DNA from 2 places in the Paraburkholderia sp. SIMBA_053 genome. Region 2 is predicted to be linked to the other one. Evidence: riboswitches for the same ligand, from Rfam matches in the RefSeq annotation. Region 2 holds a riboswitch; the other holds the start of a gene.
The links. A riboswitch is a leader RNA that binds a small molecule or an ion and turns the genes downstream of it on or off. The one in region 2 is predicted to bind thiamine pyrophosphate.
Positions count from the first base shown of each region.

Region 1: linked by a shared signal. The riboswitch ahead of thiC (phosphomethylpyrimidine synthase ThiC) and the one ahead of SB753_RS28130 (FAD-dependent oxidoreductase) in region 2 are both predicted to bind thiamine pyrophosphate.

Region 1 is NZ_JAWRXU010000002.1:169,667-180,291, forward strand. Features, by position in the region: gene SB753_RS07315 (DUF3443 domain-containing protein) at 1-233, opposite strand, end outside; gene SB753_RS07320 (hypothetical protein) at 264-494, opposite strand; gene SB753_RS07325 (DUF2844 domain-containing protein) at 516-977, opposite strand; gene bamC (outer membrane protein assembly factor BamC) at 1,321-2,553, shown strand; gene SB753_RS07335 (hypothetical protein) at 2,732-2,887, shown strand; gene SB753_RS07340 (DMT family transporter) at 3,050-3,976, opposite strand; gene SB753_RS07345 (L-lactate permease) at 4,227-5,825, opposite strand; gene SB753_RS07350 (hypothetical protein) at 6,091-6,612, opposite strand; gene SB753_RS07355 (glycine zipper 2TM domain-containing protein) at 6,834-7,046, opposite strand; gene thiC (phosphomethylpyrimidine synthase ThiC) at 7,312-9,243, opposite strand; TPP riboswitch at 9,335-9,453, opposite strand; gene SB753_RS07365 (GreA/GreB family elongation factor) at 9,694-10,113, opposite strand.
Region 2 is NZ_JAWRXU010000013.1:64,613-75,237, reverse strand. Features, by position in the region: gene SB753_RS28135 (ABC transporter ATP-binding protein/permease) at 1-1,165, opposite strand, end outside; TPP riboswitch at 1,547-1,670, shown strand; gene SB753_RS28130 (FAD-dependent oxidoreductase) at 1,889-3,019, shown strand; gene thiS (sulfur carrier protein ThiS) at 3,089-3,286, shown strand; gene SB753_RS28120 (thiazole synthase) at 3,322-4,137, shown strand; gene thiE (thiamine phosphate synthase) at 4,134-5,246, shown strand; gene SB753_RS28110 (ABC transporter ATP-binding protein) at 5,340-6,161, shown strand; gene mlaE (lipid asymmetry maintenance ABC transporter permease subunit MlaE) at 6,170-6,937, shown strand; gene mlaD (outer membrane lipid asymmetry maintenance protein MlaD) at 7,026-7,556, shown strand; gene SB753_RS28095 (VacJ family lipoprotein) at 7,568-8,623, shown strand; gene SB753_RS28090 (phospholipid-binding protein MlaC) at 8,738-9,370, shown strand; gene SB753_RS28085 (lipid asymmetry maintenance protein MlaB) at 9,367-9,660, shown strand; gene SB753_RS28080 (ABC transporter ATP-binding protein) at 9,856-10,625, shown strand, end outside.

The DNA.
Region 1 (10,625 bases), on a different contig from region 2:
AGACGCGGCGCCGCCGTCACGACAATCGGCTGCACATTGGGCGTGTTCGACTGTGCGACGGCCGTGCCGCTCGGACTCGAGGCGGCGCTTGGAGCCGACGCGACGGGCGCGCTCGCCGCCCCTGAACTGCTCGCCGGGGTGGTCGCGGCCGGGCCGCCACCGCTGCCGCCGCCACATGCCGTAAGAGCCGCGCAGACGAGCAGCAGGAGAGGGAGTGAGAGATTGAGCTTCATGGCGTCAACGTAGGTCGGCAGTGGTTTTGGTTATTCCGGGCGCCTGGTGGTGCGGGCGCGCTGAGGCGAATAGTTGAGGCGCTTCTGGGCGCGGCTTGCCGCAATCGGGTTGAAGGCCGGCGCGAGCGCAGCAACAGGATTTGCGCGGCTGACCATGCGTTGGCCGCGTTGCTTGTCCGGCTCTGTTGGTCCGCCGGCGCCGAACGGGTTGTCCGATGGTCTTTCGAACTGGAGCAGCACCGATACAAGCGCCGGGCCCATCCGGAAGCGTCTGGACCAGCGTCAGCGGAGATCGTCGGCAGTGACGCCCGGCGGCAACGCGCCGGGTAGCCATGCGCGGCCCGCATAGCCGCGCATGGGTCCGCCCGATTCCACGATCACGTCCGGCCGCGCGACGCGCGACGCGTGCAGATTGCCGTCGATTGCGGCCGCAGCGCCCGCCCGGTAAGAGCCGGCGTAGTTGCCGAGCAGGGCGACGAGATCGGGCATCGTCGGGCCCTGCCACGTATAGGCGACGATTTCGCCCGTGCTCGTCGCGTATTCGTTGATGGCGGTGTTGCCCGCATCGGTCAATGTGCGCAGGCGCAGCGCGCCGTTCAGCAGGCTTTGCGGCGCCGCGGCGTGGCCCGTCGGCTGCAGCGGCATCACACCGCCCAGTTGAGCGCAAGCATGGGCACTGACGCACAGCGTCGCGACGGCAATCGCTGACGCGGTAATGACGGGAAAGAGATGGGCTTGGGGCATGACAGTCTCCGTGGCATGGCGCGTTCGTTGTTCTCGCGAAGTCGATTTGAAGATATCACTCGCGCTTCCTGACGAAGCCTGGCGCCCGTTTCACGGCCCTGTGTTATCGCAAAAGTGACGGGCGGCGAGCCTGCAAAGAGTCTTTGAAAACAATGTTCTGACAGACGTGTCGCATGCACCTGACAGGCCATTCGGAATGTTTGCCGAACGTTAAATATGACGCTTGCGGTGAGTCCGTCGGACGGGGCAAACCCCGGTTTTTGCACAGGGCTCGCCGGGATCGGTAAAATATCGGGTTGATCCACGGAAACTTGCCGTGGCGTAGCGGAAGGATTCCCCGAACATGACTGATCTTCGTCTTACCAAGCGGTTTGCAGTAATGCTGATGGCGGGCGGGCTGGTCGCCGGCTGCGGCACGTCGTCGCCGACCAAAGTCGACTACAAGAGCGACTCCAAATCGAAACAGGTGTCACTCGCCGTCCCGCCGAACATGATCGACGAGACGCCCGATCAGCGTTCGCTGCCCCCGCAAGGCGGCGAAACCTCGCTGTCCACGCTGCGTCAGGTTCAGGCGCAGGCGCCCGCGGCCAACACGCTGGCGGTCGTGCCGCCCGTGAGCAACATGCATATCCAGCGCGACGGCACAGAAAGCTGGCTCGTGATCGACGGCAAGGCGCCGGCAGACGCGTGGCCGCAAATCCGCCGGTTCTGGCAGGAGCAGGGTTTCCTGCTGGTGGTCGACCAGCGCGACAAGGGCGTGATGGAAACCGACTGGAACGAAACGCACGCGCAGATCAACGACGGTTTGATCCGCAGCACGCTGTCCAAGGCGCTGGGCAACAGCTACGTGACTTCCGAGCGCAACAAGTACCGCACGCGCCTCGAAGCGGCGCCGAACGGCGGCACGTACGTGTTCATCAGCCAGAAGGGCATGCGCGAGGCGCTGACCGGCACGAACAACGACTCGAGCACGTGGGAGCCGAAGGCGAACGACCCCGGCCTAGAGCAGGAATACCTGAAGCGCTTGATGGCGGCGCTCGCGCTTGCCGATTCGCGCGCAAAGTCGGGCGGCGGCCAGACAGCAGAACTGTCGCCGGCCGGCGCGCAGACCGCGCCTAACGCGGCTACGTCGGGCGCGAAATCGGCGGCTGCGGCCACTGCGGCACAGAATGTCGCCCTTTCGGCACAGCAGCCGGTGCGCGATCCGGACGCGGCGAACGCGTCGGCGCAGTTGTCGTCGAACGAACTGACGCTCGGCGAGCCGTACGACCGTGCATGGCTGCGCGTGGGCCTCGCGCTCGACCGCAGCAATTTCACCGTCGACGACCGCGATCTGAGCCGCGGCCTGTACTTCGTGCGTTACGTCGATCCGAAGGACATGTCGTCGGCCGAGCAGGGCTTCTGGAGCCAGGTATTCCACGGCAAGAAGGAAAAAGTGGCCAAGCAGTATCGCGTGAACGTGCGGGCGCTGACGCCTGACCAGACCCGCGTCGCCGTGGTCGACGACAAAGGTGGTGTCGACGAAAGCCCGCAGGCCACGCAGATCATGACGCTGATGGCCGATCAGCTGCACTGACGCGCGCCGCTGCAACTGGCGGCAGGCTGTCTGAAAACCCGTCCGGAACACCGTTCCCGGGCGGGTTTTTTATTTTGCGACGAATGAGATCACGTTGCCGTCACGCGAGATGCCGCGTGCACACGTCTTGCTCACGATGAGTGGGCCGGTGTGGACCGGCGCTCAACTTGAGACAGCCATGTTCGACGTGATCCCTTACTGGATGTGGGCGGCGAGCTTGCTCGTTCTCGCGCTCGTGTGCGGTGCGGCCTTGAATCCGCAGGAGTCGCGACGGCCGCGAGCGCTGCGGACGCGTCACGCGGGCACGCTGCGCCCGAGGTGGCCGATGCGCTGAATTCAAACGGTGGGTGATTGGAGTCAAGCGGGGGCGCGTCGTGTCGCAGGGCAGCGGGTAGGTAAGACGCTACCGCTGACCTGATGCGAACGCCTCACGGCGGCGCGCCGCAAGGGTTGCCGTTCGCCTGAATGCCCCTCTGATCGACCCGTTGCGCAACCCTCAGGTATCCGCGTGACGGGTCCCGACCCACGGCAAGCGCTTGATGACGCCCGTTGCCAGCGCCGTACCCACCAGAATCACGCCGCAGCCTTCGAGCATGCCGGCTGAAACGCCTTCGCCGAGAAACAGCGCGCCCCACAGAATGCCGAAGATCGGGATCACGAAGGTGACCGTGATCGCCCGCGCCGGTCCGGCCACCGCGATCAGGTGGAAGAACAGCATGTAGGCGATGCCGGTGCACGCCACGCCAAGCGCGAGCACTGCGCCCCACGCGTGCAGCGAGATCGGCGCACTTGGCCAGTAGATCACCGCGAGCGGCAACAGAACGATGGTGGCGCCCGTCATCGTGCCGGCGGCCACTGTGAGCGCGTCGACGCCGGTCAGGTAACGTTTCGTGTAATTCGCGGCGATGCCATACAGCAGCGTTGCGCCGAGCGCCGCGCCGGCGGCGAGCGCGGTTGTCAGCGGCGTCGCCGACGCGCTGCCCGGGCTGGCCATCTGATCCCAGACCAGCATCAGCACGCCGAGGAAACCGATCACGAGGCCGAGCGTGCGCAGCGCGCTCAGCCTGTCGCGCAGCCAGAGGAAAGCCACGAGGCCGCCCCACAGTGGTGTCGTTGCGTTGATCACCGACGTCACGCCCGCCGACAGCGTCAGCTCCGCATAGGCGAAGAGACAAAAGGGCGCCGCCGAATTCAGAATACCCACCACGAGCAGCGGAAAAGCGCGCGTGCGCAGGATCGTCGCCGATTGCTGCAACGGGCGGCGCGCGAGCAGGACGGCGATCAGGAAGGCCGCACCGATGCCGACGCGCAGCGCCATCAGCGGCGCGACGCCAAAGTCGGTTACGCCGACGCGAATAAACAGGAACGACGCGCCCCACAGGGCCGCGAGGATCAGCAACTGGACGATATTTTTGGCATTCATTGTGATGGCGTCGCGCGCGGTTGAGTCGAGACGCCTGCGCATCGTATCAGCGCGAGAAGACGAAACGTTTCAGCGTGGAATGAAATGGCAAGATTCGGGAGAGGGCGTCTGACACACGTGATCGTAAGCGTGGCGGGAAGCCGCGCAAAGCGAGCAATTCTCACGCTGATGTGAGAAAAATTGCGATTTCACGACGCGAGAGAGAGGCGCGGGCGCGCCGAGCCAGCGCGCCCGCCACGCCAACGCTTGTTCAGTGCGGAATCATCCCCTGAAGGACATTCTGCTGGAGCCAAACCAGAATGCCGAGCAGCACGGTCAACAGAATCGAATGCTTGAACGTCTTGGCGAATACCACGCCTTCCTTGCCTTTGAGGTCCGTCGTTGCCACGCCTGTCGAGATATTTTGCGGCGAGATCATCTTGCCCATCACGCCGCCCGAGGAGTTCGTCGCCGCCATCAGAACGGGGTTCAGGTTCAACTGATTGGCCGCAACCACTTGCAGGTTGCCGAACAGCGCATTGCCCGACGTGTCGCTGCCGGACAGGAACACCGCGACCCAGCCGAGGAACGCCGACACCAGCGGAAAGAACGGTCCGACCGACGCGACCCCGAGCCCGAGCGTGTACGTGAGCCCCGAGTAGTTCATCAGATAGGCGAGCCCGACGATGGTCGCGACTGTGAGAATCGCGATGCGCGTCTGCACCCACGTATCGACGATCGCCGCGCCGAAATCTCGCGCGCTGAGTCCGACCACCAGACTCGTGATGATCGCGGCGACCAGAATCGCCGTGCCGGTGGCGAGCGGCTGGAAGTCCCAGATCGCGCCGTACGGTGTGTTGTACAAGGTGATGAACACCGCCTTATCGAGGCCTGGCCAAGGCACTTTGACGTCGCCGATCAAAAAGATTTTCGCCACGGTCCAGACGATCACGACCACGGACACGATGATCCACGGATACCAGCCCTGGCTGCCGCCGATCTTGCCGCGCACTTCGCCGACGCGGTCGATATTGACCGCGAACGCGGGATCGACGGCCGGTTTCCACACGCGCAGAAACGCGATCGTGACGACGAGCGACACCATCGACGACAACACGTCGGTCAGACTGTAATTGACGTAGTTCGACGCGACGAACTGCGTGAGCGCGAAACTGGCGCCTGAAACCAGCAGCACCGGCCAGACGCGCACCATGTTGCGAAAGCCGGCATAGACGGCGATCACGTAGAACGGCAACAGCAAGGCGAAGAACGGCAACTGGCGGCCGACCATTTTTGCGAGCGAATCGGCGGGCAGATGCGTGACTGCGCCGAGCACCGTGATCGGCACGCCGAGCGCGCCGAATGCCACGGGCGCCGTGTTGAAAATCAGCGTGAAGGTGAGTGCTTCGAGCGTCGGAAAACCGAGCAGGATCAGCAGCGAACTCGTGATCGCGACCGGCGTGCCGAAGCCCGAAATTCCCTCCAGCAACGCGCCGAACGAAAAGCCCACCACGACCAGCACGACGCGCCGGTCGTTCGGCAGGTTGTCGATCATCCACATGCGAAAGGCCGCGAAGCGGCCGGAGCGTTGTGCGATGTTGTATAGCAGGATCGCGGTGAACACGATCCACATGACCGGCCAGCACGCGAACACGACGCCAGCGGCGACGGAGTCCAGCGCGAGCCTCACTGGAAACTGCCACACGGCAATCGCGACGACGAGGCCGACGATCAGCCCCGCGAGCGACGCCTGCCATGCAGGCCGGCGCGCCCAGCCGAGCAGCAACAGCACGACGATGATCGGCAATGCCGCGACTAGGAACGACGGAAGCAGGGAATTGCCGACTGGAGTGAGTAGTTGATGAAACATCACGTCTCCTTCGTTGTTGTTCGAAATCGACGCGTGACTGCGAATGACGGGACGCGTCGCTCCTGCAGGACGGATGAGCGCCGCCCGCGCAGAAAACCACCGGTCGGCTCGCTTTTAAACGGTTACTGTGTGCGGCTTAACCAAGCATAGAGCCCGAGGCTCTCACGTCAAGAAGGGAAACTACGGGAGCAATCGGAAGCTTGTCGCCCTGATTCTTGCCGGCGGCGCGCGCCGGCAAGAATCACTTCGCTCAACCTGAAGTCGTTCAATGATGGTAGCCGTGCCCATGGCCATGTCCGCCCGACCACCAGCCGAAGCCGATCGACACAGACGGACCGTACCAGCCAGGATAGCCGTAGCCGTACCAGGGCGGATAAACCGGCGGCGGATAATACGCGGGGTAAGCGGGCGCAACGTACACCGGCGGTTGCGCGACCACATAGGTGGCAGGGGGGTACGACGAGCCTGGCTGCTGCTCGACCTGTTGCCCCTGTTGCCCTTGCATTGGTTGCTGCCCGGCCTGCGGATCGGTGCCCGTGCCGCCCACCGTGCCCACCGGCACTTCTCGCTGTGCCGCGCTGGCTGGGACGGTCGCGTAATACGCAGGGTAGTAGCCCGGATAGTAACCGTATGGGTAATAGCAGCCCGACAGCACCACTGCGCCCGCGGCGCCGCAGAGCGCGAGCCGGACGCGGCCGATGCAACCGCTGGTAGAAATACGTTGGCGCGTGCGGAGCCGCGACAGCATGTGAACGGGATGAGAAGAGTCAATCAGGCGGGACTTCATGACGAGCTCCGGTATGCAAACTACTTGCGAGCGACGCAGCCGACGCCTTCGTCGGTACGTCATTGCACGAGCTTACGCTCACGCGGCGCAAAGAGGATTGCAAAACCGTAACGGCGTATTTCGCCTCGTTTTACGGCATTTCCCGGCGCACGTCTTGTCAGCGGAAAGCGAGCAGGGCATTGCACCCGGGCTCGCGTTTCACCGCTGAGGAGTAACGAAGCTTACTTGCCGACCTGATTACCAATCACGCCGCCCACGGCCGCGCCGCCGAGCGTGGAAAGCGCACTGCCTCCAATGACCGCACCGGCGGCACCGCCGACGCCCGCGCCGATTGCGGTATCCCGTTGCCGCGTACTCATTCCCTCGCAGGCCGAAAGACTCGCGACAACCGCGACGATCATCGCGAGCGAACCCAATTTACGAATCGATTTCATGATGCTCACTCCCTTTGTTGTGATTGGAAGCCGCCTGTCGTATTGCGTTCCTGAATTGATCTTATCGCTGTGGACAGTTTCCAGATGTATGAGGTTGTCAGCAGACTGACGGTTTCGTAATCAAATGTTTCCCAACGCGTAGCAGGAGCCGTACCTGAACAGCAGGCGAAAAAAAGCCCGCCAATGGCGGGCTTTGTGTTGCTAGACGTTGCGCGCGCATCGAAATGCGCGCGCGGCTGTCACCGGTGCGAGAACCGCGTGGCTTTTACTGCCGCTGATAGATCTCGGCGCCTTTCTTCATGAACTCGATGGATTTCACTTCCATGCCTTTTTTCAGCGCCTCGTCGTCGGTGACGCCCTGTTGCGCCGCGAATTCGCGCACGTCCTGCGTGATCTTCATCGAGCAGAAATGCGGGCCGCACATCGAGCAGAAATGCGCGACCTTTGCGGAATCCTTCGGCAGCGTTTCGTCGTGGAATTCGCGTGCCTTATCCGGATCGAGACCGAGGTTGAACTGATCTTCCCAACGGAATTCGAAGCGCGCCTTGCTCAATGCATTGTCACGCACCTGCGCGCCCGGATGGCCCTTCGCCAGATCGGCGGCGTGCGCGGCGAGCTTGTACGTGATGATGCCGGTCTTCACGTCGTCCTTGTTCGGCAAGCCCAGGTGTTCCTTCGGCGTCACGTAGCAGAGCATGGCGGTGCCGAACCAGCCGATCATTGCCGCGCCGATGCCCGACGTGATGTGATCGTAACCGGGAGCGATGTCGGTGGTGAGCGGCCCGAGCGTGTAGAACGGCGCTTCGTCACACCATTCGAGTTGCAGGTCCATGTTCTCCTTGATCAACTGCATCGGCACGTGGCCGGGGCCTTCGATCATCGTCTGCACGTCGTGCTTCCATGCGATCTGCGTAAGCTCGCCGAGCGTCTTCAATTCGCCGAGTTGCGCTTCGTCGTTCGCGTCGTAAATCGAGCCGGGACGCAGGCCGTCGCCGAGCGAGAAGGCCACGTCATACGCCTTCATGATTTCGCAGATGTCTTCGAAATGCTCGTACAGGAAGCTTTCCTTGTGATGCGCGAGGCACCACTTCGCCATGATCGAACCGCCGCGCGACACGATACCGGTCATGCGCTTGGCGGTTAGCGGCACATACTGCAAACGCACGCCCGCATGAATCGTGAAGTAATCGACGCCTTGCTCGGCCTGTTCGATCAGCGTGTCGCGGAAGATCTCCCACGTAAGGTCCTCGGCCTTGCCGTTGACCTTTTCGAGCGCCTGATAGATCGGCACCGTGCCGATCGGCACCGGCGAATTGCGGATGATCCACTCGCGCGTTTCGTGAATGTGTTTGCCGGTCGACAGATCCATCACCGTGTCGCCGCCCCAGCGGATGGCCCACGTCATCTTGTCGACTTCCTCGCCGATCGAAGATGTCACCGCCGAGTTGCCGATGTTCGCATTCACCTTCACGAGGAAGTTGCGGCCGATGATCATCGGCTCGCTTTCCGGGTGATTGATGTTGTTCGGGATGATCGCGCGGCCGCGCGCAACTTCGTCGCGCACGAATTCCGGCGTGATTTCGGTGAGGCCGTTCGGACCAAACGCGCTCGCACCGAACGCCTGGCCCGGATGCTGACGGCCCATCATGGCGGCGAGCTTTTCGCCGTTCGGACCGCTTGTCTTCAGCGTCTCGAGATATTCCGCGCGGCGCTGGTTCTCGCGAATCGCGATGTACTCCATTTCCGGCGTAATGATGCCTTTGCGCGCGTAGTGCATCTGCGACACGTTCTTGCCGGGCATCGCACGGCGCGGCGTGCGATGCAGGCCTTGAAAGCGCAATTCGGCGGTCGCGGGATCGGCGGCGCGCTCGCGGCCGTAGTCGCTCGTGAGGCCGGAGAGCGGTTCCGTATCGCCGCGTTCTTCGATCCAGCGCTGACGCAGCGCGGGCAAGCCGGCGCGGATGTCGATCTTCGCTTCGGGATCGGAGTAGGGACCCGACGTATCGTAGACGTAGACGGGCGGATTCTTTTCACCGCCGAAGCTGTCTGGCGTGTCTGATTGCGTGATTTCGCGCATCGGCACGCGGATGTCGGGGCGCGAGCCGGTCACGTAGACCTTGCGGGAATTCGGCAGCGGCGCGACGGCGGCTTCGTCGACGTGGGCGTCGGCGGAAAGAAACTTCGGGTTGGCGTTCATGCGTGTTCTCCGTCAAAGCAATGTGGGCCGCTAAGCAGGAGACGAGACGGAAGTAGTCGGAATTCGCGAGAGATGAGGCACAAGGGCTGGAGTGCGAAATCCGTACGCTTCCCTGCGCTGGCATTATCCAGATCAGGTTCAAAGGGTATTTCTCACCCACGTGGCACGGACCTCCAACTCCCGTGCATCGCAGGACCCCCGCGTTAGCAGCGCACACGATACACCGGGCGGGCGCCGCTTGGCAACCCGTCTGCAATGCTGTGTGCGATCGGTATGTGCGTCGTGCGCGAAGCGCAGCGCCCTTGCGGGCCGGGGCTATATGCGGGAGCGAAAGCGCAAGACGTCGCATCGCGTCGCAGCCCGCCGATCCGCTATTTGCGCACTATCCTTGTATTGACGGGCGTGCCGCGTATGACGCGCTGCAGCACTTATGCCACGCGGCCTGTTTGCTTACAGCGTGAAATCGTCCGAGGCTTCGGGCTGGTACAGGATCTTTTCGAGCTTCAGCACCTTTTCGGCACCGCTTGGCGGCACGAAGCGGATCTGCTCGCCGCGTTTCGCGCCGAGAAGCGCAAGGCCGACTGGCGAGAACACATTCAGGCGGCCATGCGCGAAGTCGGCGTCGGGCGGATAGACGACGGTCCAGGTCATGTGCTCACCGCTGCTTTCGTCGACGAGCGTCGCCTGCGAGTTCATCGTGACCACGTTGGCCGGAATCTCGCGCGAATCGACGATAACCGCGCGCTCCAGTACGTCGTCGAGCATGTCGTGCAAACGTGCGTCCGCGCCGGGTGCAGCGGCGTGCTTCTCAAGACGGGCGACGTCGAGTTCGGTGAGGTAACACTGCTTGGTCCTTCTGGTCGTTTTCACGGCGGCTACTCCAATTCGATCTGCAATATGGCTGCAATCTGTGTGAGGAAACATCATGCGGATGTGATCGGCCCGGCGCCCCGAAAGTCCCCTTGGGGACGACGCGGCTTCAGGCAAGGAAGCGAGCTGCGTCAGGTGGGGCGCCGGGCGGCGAGAAGCGGAAGCGTTTCTGGCGGAAGCGTTCGCGACGGCTCCTCGGCGGAATGCGGCGCGAACTGCACGCGCGCGCATCCACTTGCGCGGCGGGGGCGCAAGCGAATGTGGGCGCGTGAAGTCGGAGAACGCATTGAAGGGCCGGCAGTTGTCGAGTGGAGATGGGCGACGCGCCGCTTGTAGCTGACGATGACTGTGACGACAGCGAGCGGCGCAGTGATTAAGGGCATGTTAGCACGGCGTCTTTCAACGACCTTCGCGAACATTTCGCCGCTGTAAGTCGGGCCGCGCCAAACGGTGATGCGATGAACACGCGTGCAAACGTCAGGCAAAAAAATTTGCGGGGGACTGTCATAACC
Region 2 (10,625 bases):
CGAGCTTCAGGCGGTCGGTGGTGAGCGAGTCGGCGTCGACGAAATGCAGGTTGATGCCGCCGTGCGCGGTGGCCGGCGACACCGATTCCTTTAGACGCGGTGCATGCACGACCCGCTTGAATTCGCGCAACCGGTTCACGGTTGCGCGCCACTCGACGAGTGTCGAGTAACTGTTGATGAACCACGAGAACGAATCGCTGACGGTGCCGAACGCGCTCGAAATCTGCATCAGCACGCCGAACGTGAAGGCGCCCGCGAAGTAACGCGGCGCAGCCACGACGAGCGGGAAAATAATTGCGATTTGGCCATAGAAGCTCAGCACGAAAGTCAATCGCTTCGTGTACTTCATGACCTGCCACCAGTTGTCGCGAATCCGGCCGAACAGCGAATGCGCGTTTTTCTTCTCCGTGTCCATGCCGTTGTAGAACGCGATCTGCTCCGCGTTTTCGCGCAGACGGATCAGGCCGAAACGGAAATCCGCTTCGACTTTCTGTGCCTGATAGTTGATCGGCACGAGCGGGTGGCCGACTTTCTGGATCACGAGCGATCCGACCACCGCGTAAAGCGCGGCCGCCCAGACCATATAGCCGGGGATGTGCAGCGGAACGCCGCCGAGCGTGATGGTCAGCGCGCCGGCGAGCGACCACAGGATCGTGATGAACGACACCAGCGTGACGACCGTGGACAGCAGATCGAGCGTGAGCGACAGCGTGGTGGTGGCGAACGACTGAAGGTCGTCGCTGATCCGCTGGTCGGGGTTGTCGGCAAGACGGTCGCGCTCGATCCGGTAGAACGCGCTGTCGTGCAGCCACTCGTTCAGATAGCGCGTGGTGAGCCACTGACGCCAGCGGAACCCGAGCATCTGCCGCATGTAACGCCCGTAGACCGCGAGAATGATGTAGCCGAACGCGAGGCCCGAAAACACCATCAGCAAATGTGGGAAGTCGCGCACATTCTTGGTTTGCAGCGCGTTGTAGAAGTCGGCGCTCCAGCGGTTGAGCCGGACGTTGATCCACACGACCAGCAGATTCATCACGATGATCGCGAGAAGCAACGCCCACGCCGTCTTGCGTTCTTCCGACACCCAGTAGGGCTTGATCAGGCTCCAGGCGGAGACTTTCTCGTCTGGGGGCAGCGCGGGGCTGGCGGATGTATTCGTTGTCATGAGCGTCCTGAGGAGTGCTGTTCCATTCGGGCCGACCCACGCAGGCCGGCCCATTGCGAATATTTGTGCGTGTGCGGGTGGCGACACCCGGCAAGCACCACCGGTGCGATTGCCGATTCTGGCGCGAAGCCCTTAAGCGAAAATTAATGATTGGCGCGAGTTTTCCGGCGATCGCGCTGCGGGTGTTTCGCCTGCGTCGCCGCGACTTTGCGCCGCCAGGCCTCGCGTCATGCTGAATTCGCTGCGCCATCTCTGCTGGCATTGTGCCAGAGCGCCGCGCCGCCGATATGGGCGACGCCCAAGGCGGTGCCGGATCAAGGCGCGTGCGATGCCGCGCGCCGCTCGTTTGCGAGCGCCGCGCCTTTTATGGTCTAATGACCTTCGACGAAACAGGGGTGCTTCGCACTTGAGCGGCGTGATTTTCACGCTGCGGCAGCGAGGCTGAGAGAGACCCTTTGCACCCGATCCGGGTAATACCGGCGCGGGAAGTTTCCGGAAGCAACCAGTCTTCCATTCCCCGCCGGGCGGCGTTCTTCATTGAAGCACGCTATTGCCTGGCCGGCCTTGCCCGCCGGTTTCGTCCTGGGTACGCGCTTCTTTTTGGCCGTACGGAAAGGACTCGATGACCGCCTATTCTTCAGTTATGTTTCTTGCTCCTTGTCACGTCGCCGGCGGCGTGCACTGCGTTGCCATTGCGCGTTGCATTGGATCGGAGTGCGCACGATGAGCCGCTCTGCACAACCCGATTTCGCGGTGCTCGGCGGCGGCCTGTGCGGGCGTCTCGTCGCGTGGCGGCTCGCCGGGCAAGGGCATCGCGTCGCGCTCTATGAGCGCGGCGACGCAGCCGGTTCGCAAGCCGCCGCGTGGGTCGCCGCAGCGATGCTGGCGCCGCTCGCCGAAGCCGCGAGTGCCGAACTTCTGATCACGCGATTGGGCGCGACCTCGCTCGATACCTGGCCGCAAGTGCTGGCCGAACTGCCCGAACCGGTGTTCTTTCAGCGCAATGGCACGCTCGTCGTCTGGCATCACGCGGATCGCACCGAGGCGCCGTTGTTCGAACGACGCGTGCGTTCGAACGCGCCGGCCGAATTGCTGGACGGCGGCTTCGTCACGCTGGCCGGCGCGCAGCTCGGTGCGGCCGAGCCGGCGCTGGCGGGACGCTTTAGTCAGGGGTGGCTCCTGCCGCGCGAAGGCCAGCTCGATAACCGCCAGGTGCTTCGCGCGCTTGCGGCAGGGCTTGCGCAACGCGGCGTTCAGACTCACTGGAATACACCTGTTAGCGACGCTGCGCTGCCGCCCGCGCGCGTCACGATCGACTGCCGCGGCCTCGGCGCCAAACCCGTGCTGCCGACGCTGCGCGGCATTCGCGGTGAGGTCGCACGCGTGCATGCGCCAGGCATTAACCTGACGCGCCCGGTGCGGCTGCTGCATCCGCGTTATCCGCTCTACATTGCACCGAAGCAGGACGATCTCTACGTGATCGGCGCAACCGAGGTGGAAGGCGAGGACATGTCGCCCGTCAGCGTGCGTTCCGCACTGGAGCTTTTGAGCGCTGCGTTTTCCGTGCATCCGGGCTTTGGCGAGGCGCGCATTCTGGAGCTGAATTCGCAGTGCCGCCCGACTTTGCCCGATCATCGGCCGGCATTGCTGTGGGACGGCGCGCAGACGCTGCGGGTGAACGGCCTTTACCGGCACGGCTACATGATCGTGCCCGAAGTCGCCGACGAAGCCGTGCGCTTCGCGACGGCGCTGCTGGACGGGCGCATCGGCAACGCCGACGCGTTCGCGGACTGGCAGCGCGGCGCGCGCTGGAGCGAGCTTTTCCAGCACGATTGTGCGCGGGAGCCGGCATGAGCGCCGAACCGTGCCGCAGTACCGTCAGCACTTGTGCTTTAGCCATCGACTGAACCGTATTCGAACATCATGGACATTCACATCAACCAGAAGCCGCTGTCGCTGCCAGAAGGCGCGACTGTCGCCGATGCGCTCGCTGCTTACGGCGCGCGGCCGCCATTCGCCGTCGCGCTCAACGGCGATTTCGTCGCACGCACGCAGCACGCGGCGCGCGCGCTGCAACCGGGCGACAAGCTCGATGTCGTGCAACCCGTGGCCGGCGGCTAACGCCGTCACGCATTGCAGGAGACCAGGACATGCAAATGACTACCCCACAGGCCGCCGACGCGCTCACGCTGTACGGCCAACCCTTCGCGAGCCGCGTGCTGCTTGGCACGTCGCGTTACCCGTCGCTGCAATCGCTGTCGGATTCCATCGACGCCGCCCGGCCCGGCATGGTGACGGTCGCGCTGCGCCGGCAGATGAACGAAGGCGGCGCGGAAGCCGGCTTCTTCGACCTGCTCAAGCGCCATGGCGTGCCGCTATTGCCCAATACGGCAGGGTGCCTGACCGTCGGCGAGGCCGTGGCGACCGCGCACATGGCGCGTGAAATTTTCGAAACCGAGTGGATCAAGCTCGAACTGATCGGCGACGACTACACGTTGCAACCCGATCCCGTCGGCCTGATCGAAGCGGCCGCGAAGCTCGTCAAAGACGGCTTCAAGGTGCTGCCGTATTGCACCGAAGACCTCGTGATCGGCCGCCGTCTGCTGGATGCCGGTTGCGAAGCGCTGATGCCGTGGGGCGCGCCGATCGGCACTGGCAAGGGTGTCATCAATCCGTACGGCTTGCGCGTGCTGCGCGAGCGGTTGCCGGACGTGCCGCTCATTGTCGACGCCGGGCTTGGCGTGCCGTCGCATGCGGCGCAGGTGATGGAATGGGGCTTCGACGGGGTGCTGCTGAACACGGCCGTGTCGCAGGCCACGCATCCGGACGCGATGGCGCGCGCTTTCGCGCTGGGCGTCGAAGCGGGGCGCCAGGCGTTTCTCGCGGGACCGATGGCCGAGCGGGAGAGCGCCCACGCGAGCACGCCGGTGGTCGGCATGCCGTTCTGGCATCAGGACGGGAGCGCTGCATGACGCAAACATTGGCTCTGAAAGACCGCGACCTGTTCTGGCCGCCCGCCGATGAACTCACCGAGGCGACCGAGCGTATCCGCGCGCGTCTTGGCGACTGGCCGCCTACCCACGCGCCGTGGCGTATCTGCCTGACCGCGCCCGACGAGCCGAACGGCGGCGATCTGATCGTACTCACCGATGCCGCGCGGCACGGGGGGCAGATGGCGCACTGGCTGGTAAAGGGCGCGGCGGTCGTCGAAGCCGCCGAGAACAAGGCCACGCTGCACCTGGGCGGCGAGAAATATCGCCTTGAAGGGCATCTCGCGGAAGACTGGATTCCCGCGCTGGCCGCATTTCTGGATTGCGGTTTCGATCCGCACGACGCGTTGGTGCTGGCGCTCGCGTGGCGCGACGGCGACGAAGCCCGGACCAACGCGGCGGGCGACGCTTTCCCCTGCGATCTGGCCACTTTCCCTCGCCTCGCCGGTCTGCCGCAAGCGCCGGCCCAAGCCTTTCCGCGCTGCCCGGAGCGGCTCGGTCTCTATCCGGTTCTGCCGAGCGCGGAGTGGGTTGAAAGGGTGGTCGGCTTCGGCGTGAAAACGGTGCAGCTACGCCGGAAGTCCGCCCATCCCGCCGACGAACTTCAGCGCGAAATCGCGCGTTGCGTTGCTGCGGGGCGCCAGCACGACGCGCAGGTTTTCATCAACGACCACTGGCAGGCCGCGCTCGATGCAGGCGCTTACGGCGTCCATCTCGGCCAGGAAGATGTGCATACCGCGGATCTGTCGGCGATCGCCGCTGCGGGTGTACGTCTCGGACTTTCAACGCACGGTTTCTACGAAATTCTGAAGGCGCTGCATTTTCGTCCTAGTTACGTCGCGCTGGGCGCGGTGTTTCCGACCACGACCAAGGTGATGCCCACCGCGCCGCAGGGCCTCAAGCGCCTCGCCCGCTATGTCCGGCTGCTTGACGGCGTCGTGCCGCTGGTCGCGATCGGTGGGATTGACCTGCAGGTCCTGCCCGAGGTGCTCGCGACCGGCGTGGGGTGCGCCGCAGTGGTCCGCGCAGTCACAGAAGCCGCCGATCCCGCTGCCGCAGTTTCCGCACTGCAGCAAGGGTTTACGCGATAATCCCGATGAATCGTTAAGGGACAGGGCACCTCACGGCAACTTTTGCATGATGGCCCTATAATTCGGCCTTCCGTGTAAAAGGACTGTCAGTCAGTGTCTTCCCCCTCCGAGACCTTACTCGAGCTGCGCAATGTCGACTTCGGTTACGGCGACCGGCTCGTCCTGTCGAACCTGAACCTGCGCTTCAAGCGTGGTCAGGTCGTCGCGGTCATGGGCGGCTCGGGTTGCGGCAAGACCACGGTGCTGCGGCTGATCGGCGGTCTGGTGCGCGCGCAGCGTGGCGAGATCCTGTTCGACGGCCAGAACGTCGGCGCGCAGACGCGCGAGGGCCTGTACGCGTTGCGCCGCAAGATGGGTATGTTGTTCCAGTTCGGCGCGCTGTTTACAGACATGTCGGTGTTCGAGAACGTCGCGTTTGCGCTGCGTGAGCACACGGAGCTTCCCGAGGAATTGATTCGCGACCTCGTGCTGATGAAGCTCAACGCAGTCGGCCTGCGCGGCGCGCGCGATCTGCTGCCCTCGGAGATTTCGGGCGGCATGGCACGGCGCGTGGCGCTCGCGCGCGCCATCGCCCTCGACCCCGAACTGATGATGTACGACGAGCCGTTCGCCGGCCTCGATCCGATCTCGCTCGGCATCACGGCGAACCTCATCCGGGCGCTCAATCAGGCGCTCGGCGCGACTTCTATTCTGGTGACGCACGACGTGCCGGAATCGTTCGCGATCGCCGATTACGTTTATTTCCTGGCCAACGGCGGCGTCCATGCCGAGGGCACACCTGCACAACTGCGTGCGTCCACGGACCCGACGGTGCGGCAGTTTATCGACGGCGCGCCAGACGGCCCGTTCAAATTTCACTATCCGAGCAAGACGCCGCTGGCGGCGGATTTCGGCGTCGGCGGAGGTCAGTCATGATCGGTTCACTGATCAGCTCGGTCGGCCGCTCGGTGCTCGACGGCCTCGGCACGGCCGGCTATGCGACGCGCTTTTTCCTGCGCCTCGTGCTCGAGTTTTTCCCGCTGCTGCGCCGCCCGCGTCTTGTCACGAAGCAGATCCACTTCGTAGGTAATTATTCGCTGGTGATCATCGCGGTGTCGGGGCTGTTCGTCGGCTTCGTGCTTGGCCTGCAGGGTTACTACACGTTGAATCGCTATGGCTCGGAGCAGGCGCTTGGGCTGCTGGTCGCGCTATCGCTCGTGCGCGAACTCGGGCCGGTCGTCACGGCGCTGCTGTTCGCCGGTCGCGCGGGCACCTCGCTCACTGCTGAAATCGGCCTGATGAAGGCCGGCGAACAATTGACCGCGATGGAAATGATGGCGGTCGACCCGGTCAAGGTCGTGGTCGCGCCGCGCCTGTGGGCAGGCATCATTGCCATGCCGATTCTCGCCGCGATTTTCAGCGCGGTAGGCATTGCGGGCGGCTATGTGGTCGGCGTGCTGCTGATCGGTGTGGACGCCGGTGCGTTCTGGTCGCAAATGCAAGGCGGCGTGGATGTCTGGCGCGACGTGGGCGCGGGTGTCGTCAAGAGCGTGGTGTTCGGTCTCGCGGTGACGTTCGTGGCGCTCTTTCAGGGCTATGAAGCCAAGCCGACGCCGGAAGGCGTGTCGCGCGCCACGACGAAGACTGTCGTGTACGCGTCGCTTGCGGTGCTCGGCCTCGATTTTCTGCTGACCGCGCTGATGTTCAGCTAAGACTGCGCTGCATGTTTTCCGCTGCGGCGCGTCAGTGGCCGCGCGCGGCGGAGTAACGGCGGCGCGGCAGATTCACTTTGGGATGACGATGAAAAAGACTGCTCTCGACTTCTGGGTCGGCCTGTTCGTGGTGCTGGGTTTTGTGGCGTTGCTGTTCCTCGCGCTCAAGGCCGGCAACATGAGCTCGCTGTCGTTCCAGGCGACCTACCCGGTTAAGCTGAAATTCGACAATATCGGCGGATTGAAGGCGCGCGCGCCCGTGAAGAGCGCGGGCGTGACGGTTGGCCGCGTCGCCTCGATTGGTTTTGACAGCAATGCCTATCAGGCGGTCGTCACTATCGACATCGACAAGCAATACCAGTTTCCGAAAGACACGTCGGCAAAGATCCTGACCTCGGGTCTTCTCGGCGAGCAATACATTGGCCTGGAGCCAGGCGGCGACTCCGAAATGCTCAAAGCCGGCGACACGATTTCGATGACGCAATCGGCAATCGTGCTCGAAAACCTGATCGGGCAGTTCCTCTATAGCAAAGCGGCTGATTCGGGCGCGTCGAAGCCGGGCGCGGCATCCGCGGCGCCTGCGGCGGCCTTGCCTGCTTCCGGCTCCGCCGGTCAATAAGGAGAACAATAATGCAGACCTCACACGCTGGGAGCGCTGGCGCCTTCCGGGTGGCCAAATTGGCCGTCGCCGCCGCGCTGATCGCCGGCTGCACCACGGTGCAGACGCCCACCAAGGGCGATCCGCTCGAAGGCTTGAACCGCACCATCTTCACGGTCAACGACAAGCTGGACCAGTACGCGCTAAAGCCGGTCGCCAAGGGTTACGTATTCATCACGCCGCAGCCGATTCGCGACAGCGTGACCAACTTCTTCTCGAACATCGGCGACGTCTACATCGCGGCGAACAACCTGCTGCAGCTGAAGATCACCGACGGCGTGCAGGACATCATGCGGATCGTGATCAACACGATCTTCGGTGTCGGCGGTCTGTTCGACGTAGCGACGCTTGCCAAGCTGCCGAAGCACGACAACGACCTCGGCCTGACGCTCGGCCACTATGGCGTGCCGGCAGGTCCGTACCTGGTGTTGCCGCTGTTCGGGCCGAGCACGGTGCGCGACGCGGTGGGTTCCATCGGCAACTACTATGTGAACCCGCTTAGTTATGTGGATCCGGCGGGTTTGAGCTGGGCGCTGTATGGCCTCAACATTGTCAATACGCGCGCGAATCTGCTTAACGCGAGCGATGTGCTGGAAGGCGCCGCGCTCGACAAGTATTCGTTCGTGCGTAACGCGTATTTGCAGCGTCGTCAGTATCTGTTGTCGGACGGCAAGCAGTCGCAGGCGTTGCCGAACTATGGCGACGAAGCGCCGCTGCCGAAATACGAAGACGTCGACGGCACGGCCGCCGGTGCGCCGGCAGGCGCGGTGACGGGAACGGCGGGCGCGGCTGGAACGAACAGTGCTGCCGCAAAGGCGTCGGCCGCGTCGGGTGCGAGCGCCGCGACGCCGCCTCAAGCCGCTTCGGGAACCGGAACGGCCAACAACGCCGCGGCGCCCGAGTCCGCTTCGGGCAGCTCGGAAACGCCGCCGCTCGATTTGAACGGCGGCCCCGAAACCACGCAGATCCCGGCGGGACAGCTTGTGCCGCCCACACGGTTCAACATCCCGTCATTCAAATTGCGCTGACCGCGTGGCCGTAACAGATCGATACGACTCTCGCAGTTTGCGCATGGATTGCCGCTGAACTCGCGTGTTAATGTCGGTTCAAACGGTTGCACTATTTTTTACGCAAGGCTCGATATGAAAAAATTTTTCCTGATTCCGTTGTTTGCTGCGCTGTTCTCGTTCACGAGTTTGGGTGCATCTGCGCAGACCGTCGACAGTAGCGCGCCGGACGTTCTGGTCAAGACAGTCACGCAACAGGTGATCGACGCCGTGCGCGCCGACAAGTCGATCCAGCAGGGCGACATCTCGCACATCACGCAGCTCGTCAACCAGAAGATCCTGCCGTACACGGATTTCCGTCGCACCACGCAGCTGGCAATGGGCCGCAACTGGCGCACGGCGACGCCTGAGCAGCAGAACCAGGTCGTCGAGCAGTTCAAGATGCTGCTGATTCGCACGTACTCCGGCGCGCTTGCTCAGGTGCGCGACCAGCAGATCCAGTACAAGCCGTTCCGCATGAATCCTGACGACACCGATACGGTGGTTCGCTCCGTCGTGATGAACAACGGCTCGCCGATCCAGCTCGACTATCGTCTTTACAAGACGCCGCAAGGCTGGCGTGTCTATGACATCAACGTGCTCGGCGCGTGGCTGATCCAGGCGTATCAGCAGCAGTTCAACGAGCAGATCCAGCAGAAGGGCGTGGACGGGCTGATCCAGTTCCTCACGCAGCGCAACCAGCAACTCGCCGCGGGCAAGCAGTCGTGAGCGAAGTGCTGAGCCCCGTCGCAAATCGTTTTGCGAGCGGCGCGACGCTGACCCACGCGAGCGCGAATGCCGCGCTCGCGGCGGGTCTCGAGCGGATTGCCGCGGGTGCGGGTGCCGTCGATTGCGCGCCGCTTACGCAGTTCGATTCGTCGGCGCTCGCCGTGCTCCTCGCATGGCAGCGAGCCGCTCAGGCTCGCGGCGCCGCCTTCCAGATCCTCAATTTGCCGGCTGGCCTTGCCAGTCTTGCGCAAGCCTACGGCGTCGATACGCTGCTGTCGGCGCGACATTGACGCTCTCCTGAAGCGTTCATCGCGCCGCTCCTCACTCCCCGCTACTGAGATAGGGCCTTTGCGTTTTGCCCTATAATCAAGCGTTTTTTGGGGCGCGGTTCGGACCGCCTAACCGGCCCCAATTCCGTTTCTTTCCCGCATTTGTGCGCCCGCCCAGGGCTCCTTTAAGCGCCGCGTCGCACGTGGCGCACTGTCATGTCAGCCATAGAAATTCGTAACGTCAAAAAGCGCTACAAGGACTTGCAGGCGCTCAAGGGCGTCAGCCTCTCGGTGGAAGAAGGCGAGTTCTTCGGGCTCCTCGGTCCGAACGGCGCGGGCAAGACAACGCTCATCAGCATTCTCGCTGGCCTCGCGCGCGCGGACGAAGGCAACATCGCCGTGCGCGGCCATGACGTGGTCGGCGACTTCCGCGCGGCTCGCCGCGCTCTCGGCGTGGTGCCGCAGGAACTCGTGTTCGATCCGTTCTTCACCGTGCGCGAAACGTTGCGTATCCAGTCGGGCTATTACGGGCTGCGCAACAACGACGCGTGGATCGACGAAATCATGGCCAATCTCGATCTCACCGACAAAGCCGACGCCAACATGCGCGCACTGTCGGGCGGCATGAAGCGCCGCGTGCTGGTCGCGCAGGCGCTGGTGCACCGCCCGCCGGTCATCGTGCTCGACGAACCGACTGCCGGCGTCGACGTCGAGTTGCGCCAGACGCTGTGGAAATTCATCTCGCGTCTGAATCGCGAAGGCCACACCATCGTGCTGACCACGCACTATCTGGAAGAGGCCGAATCGCTGTGCGACCGCATCGCGATGCTGCGTCGCGGCGAAGTGGTAGCGCTCGATCGCACGAGCACCTTGCTGCAACGCTTCGCCGGCATGCAGTTGTTCGTGCGCTTCGCGCAAGGCGTGTTGCCGGCCGAACTGCGGCCGCTCGAAGCCGAGGGCGGCGCGGGCAACGGCAACGGCCGCCA